Regions from separate parts of the Sinorhizobium sp. M4_45 genome, predicted to be linked through region 1. Evidence: riboswitches for the same ligand, from Rfam matches in the RefSeq annotation. Region 1 holds a riboswitch; the other holds the start of a gene.
What was found. A riboswitch is a leader RNA that binds a small molecule or an ion and turns the genes downstream of it on or off. The one in region 1 is predicted to bind S-adenosylmethionine.
Positions count from the first base shown of each region.

Region 2: another riboswitch for S-adenosylmethionine. It lies ahead of CN933_RS05855 (O-succinylhomoserine sulfhydrylase); the one in region 1 lies ahead of metA (homoserine O-acetyltransferase MetA).

Region 1 covers NZ_NWVE01000005.1:154,975-159,158, reverse strand. The annotation lists gene CN933_RS15955 (aldose epimerase family protein) at 126-1,142, opposite strand; gene metA (homoserine O-acetyltransferase MetA) at 1,223-2,149, opposite strand; SAM riboswitch at 2,213-2,290, opposite strand; gene CN933_RS15945 (RidA family protein) at 2,348-2,728, opposite strand; gene leuD (3-isopropylmalate dehydratase small subunit) at 2,737-3,342, opposite strand; gene CN933_RS15935 (hypothetical protein) at 3,476-3,727, opposite strand; gene CN933_RS15930 (HpcH/HpaI aldolase/citrate lyase family protein) at 3,849-4,184, shown strand, end outside.
Region 2 covers NZ_NWVE01000002.1:48,437-52,620, forward strand. The annotation lists gene CN933_RS05840 (Hsp33 family molecular chaperone) at 1-314, shown strand, start outside; gene apaG (Co2+/Mg2+ efflux facilitator ApaG/CorD) at 342-734, opposite strand; gene CN933_RS05850 (CDP-alcohol phosphatidyltransferase family protein) at 845-1,456, shown strand; gene CN933_RS05855 (O-succinylhomoserine sulfhydrylase) at 1,496-2,680, opposite strand; SAM riboswitch at 2,724-2,802, opposite strand; gene CN933_RS05860 (2'-deoxycytidine 5'-triphosphate deaminase) at 2,878-3,975, shown strand; tRNA gene CN933_RS05865 (tRNA-Gly) at 4,025-4,099, shown strand; gene CN933_RS05870 (transporter substrate-binding domain-containing protein) at 4,177-4,184, shown strand, end outside.

The DNA of each region.
Region 1 (4,184 bases):
AATTCGTCACCGGTCTCACGCTGCCGGTGGGTGTTGGCGGTTATCGGTCGGATAGGAGCGACAGGAAGCGTTTCACTGTTCGATGAAACGGTGAAACTGAAAGTGCTCTAACGGCCTGCCCTGCCTCAGCTTTTCGTAAAAACGTAATCCGTTTCCTGCCGGAGCGTTTCGCCGGGTCTCAGCACCGCCTTCGGGAAACCTTCGTGGTTCACCGCATCGGGCCAGATCTGGGTTTCCAGGCAGAAGCCGGCGAAGGGGCCGTAACGGCGGCCGTCGAGGCCGGGAACCGGTACGTCGAGCTTTTCTCCGGTATAGAGCTGCACGCCGGGCTCCGTGGTCAGCACTTCCAGCGACACACCGGAATTGATGCTGCGTACCAGCGCCACGGAGCGTTTCTGCGTCCGTTCCGGCGAGAGGCAGAAATTGTGGTCGTAAGCGATCCCGTCGCCGTCCAGCTGCCTTCTCAGCGAGGTCATTTCGCGCAGATCGAAGGCGGTGCCGGCGACGGGGCGGATCTCGCCCGTCGGAATCTGCCGTTCATCGGTGGGCAGGTAGTGGTCTGCCGCAATCATGATGTCATGGCCGAATGCGTCCGCGCCGCCGTCGAGGTTGAAATAGCTGTGCTGACAGACATTGGCGAGGGTCGGCGCGTCGGTCTGAGTTTCGTAGACGACGTTGAGCGTGCCGCCCGGTTTCAGCGTATAGGTGCAGGTGATCGTGCAATTGCCCGGATAGCCGGCGCGGCCGTCCGGATCGGTGATCTCGAGCGTTACGCTGTCTTCGGCCCGCCTGAGGATCGACCAGTTGCGCTTGGCGATATTGTCGCTGCCGCCGTGGAGATGCGTGGCGCCCTTCTCATTGAGCTCGAGTTGATAGGCCTTGCCTTCGAGCACGAAGCGGCCACCGCCGATGCGGTTGGCGTTGCGCCCGGGCGTGGCGCCGAAATAGGAGGAATGGGCCGGATAGCTTTCGAAATCCTCGAAGCCGAGCACGAGCGGGGCTGCATGTCCTTCGAGCCGAAGATCCTGGATGACCGAGCCCCATGTGATCACCGACGCCGTCAGCCCACCGCCCTGAAGCGTCACGCGCTGTACGGGCTCGCCGGAGGGCAGGTGGCCGAAGATTTCCGTGTCTGTTCCCATGCATCTCCCCATTTCCGCGAGTCGGCGTCAACCTGCTGCATTTCCGCCGAGGCGGCAACCGGAAAGTCATACTTTTTACGTCAACGCGCTTCGGTTCCGATCTTCGCCAGCTCGTAGGGCGTCGTCTGGTAAATCTCGTTGATCCAGTTGCCGAAGAAGAGATGTGCATGGCTGCGCCAGCGGTTCTGCGGCGGAAGTGCGGAGTCATTGTGCGGGAAATAGTCGTGCGGCAGCTTGATCGGCACGCCGGCATCGACGTCGCGGAAATATTCCTCCGACAGGGACGTCGAATCATATTCGACGTGATTGAACATGTAGAGCCGGTTGCCTTTCTTCTCGTGCACGAGGCAGACGCCCACTTCCTTTGATTCCATCAGGATTTCGAGATCCGGCACCCGGTCGATATCGGCGCGGCGCACCTCGGTCCAGCGCGAAACGGGCACGGCGAAATCGTCGGAAAAGCCGTTCAGATAGACCGAAGAGGGCTGCAGGTTCTGGTGGCGGTAGACGCCGAAGGCTTTTTCCTTCAGCGGATATTTCGGAACACCGTGGAAATGGTAGATCGCAGCCATCCCGCCCCAGCAGACGTTCAGCGTCGAATGGACGTTGGTCGTCGTCCAATCGAAGATGCGCTGCAGCTCCTTCCAGTAGGTGACCTCTTCGTATTCGAGCGTCTCGATCGGCGCGCCGGTGATGATGAAGCCGTCGAACTTACGGGCCTCCACCTCCTCGAAGGTCTCGTAAAAGGCGAGCAGATGTTCTTCGGGCGTGTTCTTCGGCCGGTGGCCGTTGACGCGGACGAGCGTCAATTCGACCTGAAGCGGCGTGGCGCCGATCAGCCGCGCCATCTGGATCTCGGTCTTGATCTTGTTGGGCATCAGGTTCAAGAGCCCGATCTGCAGCGGCCGGATGTCCTGGCGGACCGCCTCGGTCTCGGTCATCAGCCGCACACCCTCGTGAACGAGAGTTTCGAAGGCGGGCAGCGTATCGGGTATCTTGATGGGCATGGGCGTCCACTCGATCAATACAAAAAAACCGGCGGCGAAACGATCGCGACCGGTCCTCGGAAATCCATTGTTCCCTCGGCCCTTTAGCGACTTCTTTAACGTGGCTGCAAGCCGGCCGGCCAAATCACCACGGATCGTAGATAGCGCGAGGAGGGCCGCGCGGTCAATGAAAAAGGATTCGCCGGCGTCGGGGCGGCCTTATCCCCGAAATGCCGTAACCTCGATCTCGATCAGCATTTCCGGGCGGATGAGGTCGCAGACGATCATCGTCGCGGCCGGGCGGATCTCGCCGAAGGTCTCGCCGAAGATCGGGAATACGCGGTCGGCAAAGCTGGCATCGGTGACGTAGTAGTGGTTGCGAACGACGTCCGACAGCGAGAAGCCGGCTTCCTTCAGGGCGCCTTCGATCGTCTTCAGGCAGTTGCGGGCTTGTTCCTCCACCGTTTCCGGCATGGTCATGGTGGCGTAGTCGTAGCCGGTCGTGCCGGAGACGAAGCACCAGTCGCCCTTCGCGACGGCACGCGAATAACCTGCCGTCTTTTCGAAGGGCGAACCGGACGAGATGAGCTTGCGCGTCATCCGACAGCTCATGCCCAGGGGCGGGAAGCGGCGGTCGCCTTCTCGTAATTGTCGATGGAGCGGCCTTTTTCGAGCGTGAGGCCGATATCGTCGAGGCCGTTCAGCAGGCAATGGCGCTTGAAGGCATCGACCTCGAACTTGATCGAGCCGCCGTCCGGACCGGTGATCTCCTGCGCTTCGAGATCGACCGTGAGAATGGCATTGGAGCCGCGGCTGGCGTCATCCATCAGCTTGTCGAGGTCTTCCTGGCTGACGACGATGGGCAGGATGCCGTTCTTGAAACAGTTGTTGTAGAAGATGTCGGCGAAGGAGGTCGAGATGACGCAGCGGATGCCGAAATCGAGGAGCGCCCAAGGTGCATGCTCGCGCGAGGAGCCGCAGCCGAAATTGTCGCCGGCGACGAGAATCTTGGCGTTCTGATAGGCAGGCTTGTTGAGAACGAAGTCCGGGTTGGGGGTACCGTCCTCGTTGTAGCGCGCCTCGGCGAAAAGCCCGGTGCCGAGACCGGTGCGCTTGATCGTCTTCAGGTAATCCTTCGGAATGATCATGTCCGTGTCGATGTTGACGACGGGCAGGGGAGCGGCAACGCCGGTGAGCTTGACGAACTTGTCCATGACTTGGCCTTCGATTTCAGCGGAAATGTTCGAGAAGCGTTTAGATCAGTTTTGCGCCGAAATGAAGGAGAATCTGCTTTCATGGAGCGGGATGCGGGCGGAAACCGCTTCTCCCGCTTCCGGCAATCCGATTCTAAAGATCGATGATCGTCCCGCGCCCGTCGTTCCACACCCGCATCTCGCGCTGAGTGCTTCCCGGATTGGCGCGTGCGCCCGCTCGAGCATGCACGGGCCGTCCGTTGAGCTTGGCGGCGATCGCGCTGCCGACCGCAATAATGGCGGCGATCCCAGCGAGCGCCAGGGCGAGCGAGGCGGTGAACACGAAGGCCACCAACGTTATGGTGATGGCGGCGGCCGTGAAGAGAACAGAGCGGATGCTTTGCATGATTGTCACCTTTCTGCTCGGCATGTGGGTGCTGGCCACGCCGCTTGCAAGAGGGTCCGCCCGTCTCGTCTTGCGCAAAGGTTGAAAGGCAGGCACAACGAACGGCATGACAGGGAACGGCATGAGAGCGATCGACCACCATCCCGTGCGGCTGCGCCGCTCGGTGCTTTCGGTTCCGGCCGACAATCAGCGCGCGCTCGCCAAGGCTTGTGAATTGGCCGCGGACGCCGTGATCTTCGACCTCGAGGATTCCGTCTTGCCGGACCGCAAGGCTGCGGCGCGCGATGCGCTCGTCCGGCATCTTGCCGGCAACCGGCCGCAGGGCGAAACGGTCATCCGCGTCAATGCGGCGGGCTCCGGCTTCGGCGAGGCCGATCTCGCAGCGGCTCTTGCCGCGCGGCCCGATGCTATCCTCCTGCCCAAGGTCGAAAGCCCCGCCGATATTCAGGGCGCGCTC
Region 2 (4,184 bases), on a different contig from region 1:
TCTTCGACGAGGACGACCTCTGGGCGGAAGCCAAGGTGATGGTCGAGACGATCGACACCGATGAACTCACCGATCCGACGGTCGGTACCGAGCGATTGCTGTACCGTCTGTTCCATGAGCGCGGCGTGCGCGTCTATGAGCCGCAGGCGGTCTACGATCGCTGCAGCTGCTCGCGCGAGAAGATCAAGGACGTTCTGGTGGGGCTCGGCAACGAGGATATCGAAGCCAGCGTCGAGGACGGCCTGATCAAGGTGACCTGCGAGTTCTGCTCGACGACCTACCGCTTCGAGGCGAGCGAAGTCCGCCCGCAATAGGGCAGCCGCGCTGAATTGCGCGCTGGATCAATTAAGCGTGCGGACGAGGCCCGGTGAATCGAGCGAGAAGGCGGGAATGGCGACGTCGAAAGTCTCCCCGCCTTCCGCCTCCATGCTGTAATGGCCGAACATCACGCCGGAGGGCGTATCCAGCGGGCAGCCGGAGGAGTACTCGTAGGTATCGCCGGGGTTGAGCAGCGGCTGCTCGCCGATCACGCCGGGGCCGCTCACCTCGTCCACCTGACCGTTCTCGTCGGTAATGTGCCAGTAGCGGGTCATCAGCCGGACCGCGCGCCCGGAATGGTTCGCTATGATGATGCGATAGCCCCAGACATAGCGGCTGTCGTCGGGGTCCGACTGTTCTTCCAGGTAGTACGGCTCGACCGTCACTTCGATGTCGCGTGTCAGCGCGCGGTACATGTGCAACACCCTGTTTCAAATCCGTACGCGTATTCTACAGCAATATGGTTTCGTCAAGAATAACGGCGAGATTGTGCGAGTGGTATCAAATTTCCCAGGAGGCAACGGCCATGTTTGACGGCGCGCTTCGCAGGCGGCTCGATCCGATTCTGGACAGGTTCGGCGCCGCACTGGCCGGCCGCGGGGTCAGTGCCGATGCCGTCACGATCCTCGGCCTTTGCCTTGGCCTTGCGGCAGCCCTGCTCATCGGTCTCGGCGCTTATCTGCCCGCCGCCGCCCTGATCCTTGTGAGCCGGCTCTGCGACGGCCTCGACGGAGCCGTCGCCCGCGCGAGCCGGAAAACGGATTTCGGCGGCTTTCTCGACATCGTTCTCGATTTCACCTTTTACGGGGCCGTCCCACTCGGTTTCATCATCGCAGATCCGGCTGCAAACGGTCTCGCCGGCGGATTTCTGCTCTTCGCCTTCTATGTCAACGGCGCGAGCTTCCTCGCCTATGCCGTGATGGCCGAGAAGCGCGGCCTGACGACCGAGGTGCGTGGTGCGAAGTCGCTCTACTTCACGACGGGGCTCGCAGAGGCGACGGAGACGATCGTCCTTTTTCTGCTGTCGTGCCTGTTGCCCGGGTGGTTCCCCTTGTTCGCAACCGTCTTCGCGCTCGTCTGCCTCTATACCGCGCTGTCGCGGATCGTTCTCGCAAGACTGACGTTTCGGCGAGACTGACGACAAAGCCCGCTGACGCGGGCTTCGTCATGGTGTCGGTCAGGCGTTTACGGCCTTCAGCGCCCGTGCGAAATCCTCGATGAGGTCTTCGCTGTCCTCGATCCCGGCCGAGAAGCGCACCGTTCCGGCGGAAATGCCGAGTTCGGCGCGGGCTTCGTCGGTGAGGTTTTTGTGGGTGGTCGTCGCCGGATGGGTGATCAGGCTCTTGGAATCGCCGAGATTGTTGGAGATCCGGATGATTTCAAGCGCGTTCTGCAGGGCGAAGGCTGCTTCCTTGCCACCCTTGAGCTCGAAGGCGACCAGCGTCGAGCCGCCGCTCATCTGCTTCGCAATGATGTCGGCCTGCGGGTGATCCTTGCGGCCCGGATAGATGACGCGGGCGACCTGCGGCTGCTCCGCGAGGAAATCGGCGATGCGGCGGGCGCTTTCGGTCTGCTGCTTGACGCGCAGCGGCAGGGTCTCGATCCCCTTCAACAGCGTCCAGGCGTTGAAGGGCGACATGGCCGGGCCGGTGTGACGGAAATAGTCGTGCAGGTTCTCGTCGATCCACTGCTTGTCGGAGAGCACCACGCCGCCGAGGCAGCGCCCCTGGCCGTCGATGTGTTTCGTCGCGGAATAGACGACGACATGGGCGCCAAGCTCCAGCGGTTTCTGGAACAGCGGCGTCGCGAAGACGTTGTCGACCACCACCTTGGCGCCGATCTGATCGGCGAGCTTGGCGACGCCGGCGATGTCGATCACTTCGAGCGTCGGGTTGGTCGGGCTTTCGAGAAAGAAGACCTTGGTGTTCGGACGCACCGCGTCTTCCCAGTTCTTGAGATCGCGACCGTCGACCAGGGTGCACTCGACGCCGTATTTCGGCGCCAGCGTTTCCACGACCCAGCGGCAGGAGCCGAAGAGCGCCCGGGCCGCGACGATGTGGTCGCCCGCCTTCACCTGGCACAGGATTGCCGCGGAAACCGCCGCCATGCCGGAGGCGGTGGCGCGCGCGTCTTCCGCCCCTTCGAGCATGCACATGCGCTTCTCGAACATGTCGTTGGTCGGACTGCCGTAGCGCGCATAGATGAAACCGTCGGTCTCGCCCTTGAACCGGGCCTCCGCCGCTTCGGAGCTGTCGTAGACGAAGCCTTGCGTCAGAAAGATCGCTTCGGAGGTCTCGCCGTACTGGGAGCGGAGCGTTCCGCCGTGGACGAGTTGGGTTGCCGGGCGCCAATTCTTGCTCATGAGAACGTCACTTTCAAAAACAAAAAAACCGGCCGCGAAACGACCGGTTTGACACCCGGCCTTTTTAGCTACTTGTTTAACGTGGCTGCAAGCCGACCGGCCAAATCACCACGGGATAAAGCTCCAATACTGCGTGGCCGCGCTTGCGTCAATTCCCGGAGTTTGGTTTTGTCTGGCAACTGTAAATGAGGATCGGAATGGGGCGCGACACAGGGATTTTGGCCGACCGCGCAATTGCTGCGCTGTATGCCTCGGGACGACTGAAGAGCGAGAAGGCGCTGGATGATGACCAGATCCAGCCGGCCAGCCTCGATCTTCGCCTTGGATCCAAGGCGTTCCGCGTCCGGGCGAGCTTCATGCCCGGCCCTTCTCATCTGGTCGCCGACAAGCTCGACCGGCTCAAGCTGCATGTCGTCGATCTGAGCGAAGGCGCCGTGCTCGAGACCGGCTGCGTCTACATCGTGCCGCTGATGGAAAGCCTGTCGCTGCCGGCAGACATGTCGGCCTCCGCCAATCCGAAGAGCTCGACCGGCCGCCTGGATATCTTCACACGCGTGATTACCGACAGGGCGCAGGAGTTCGACAAGATCCCGGCGGGCTACAGCGGACCGCTCTATCTCGAAATCAGCCCGCGAACCTTTCCGATTGTCGTCAGGCGCGGTTCGCGGCTTTCGCAGATACGCTTCCGCATAGGCCACTCGGTTCTTTCCGAGCAGGAGCTGCTGGCCCTGCACGAAAGCGACGTGCTCGTCGCCAGTGACCGGCCGAACGTTTCCGGCGGCGGCATTGCCCTTTCCATCGATCTCAAGGGCACCGGACCGGACGGCCTGATCGGCTACCGCGGCAAGCATCACACATCGGTGGTCGATGTCGACAAGAAAGCCCAGCATGCCGTTTTCGACTTCTGGGAGCCGCTCTACAGCCGCGGCCGCGACGATCTCGTGCTCGACCCGGACGAGTTCTACATCCTCGTGTCCCGCGAAGCCGTCCATGTGCCGCCGCGCTATGCCGCCGAAATGACACCCTTCGACCCGCTCGTGGGCGAGTTCCGCGTCCATTATGCCGGCTTTTTCGATCCCGGATTCGGCCATGCGTCGGCCGGCGGCAGCGGCAGCCGGGCGGTGCTCGAGGTCCGCAGCCATGAGGTACCGTTCATTCTGGAGCACGGGCAGATCGTCGGCCGTCTCGTCTACGAGCACATGCTGGAACGTCCGGAGGGACTTTACGGCCTCGATCTCGGCTCCAATTATCAGGCGCAGGGCCTCAAGCTCTCCAAGCATTTTCGCGCCGAGTGAGCATTGTGCTTGACAGATCGCGGCTGTTGAGGAAATTTCCGGTTCTGTCGCGGGTGTAGTTCAGTGGTAGAACGCCAGCTTCCCAAGCTTGATGTCGTCGGTTCGATCCCGATCACCCGCTCCAATTCCTCCATTCATAGAGGCGCCATAGCGCTGCGGATTCTCTGGATATTGGTACTGTCGGCCGTTCTCGCCCGGGGTTTGGCCTT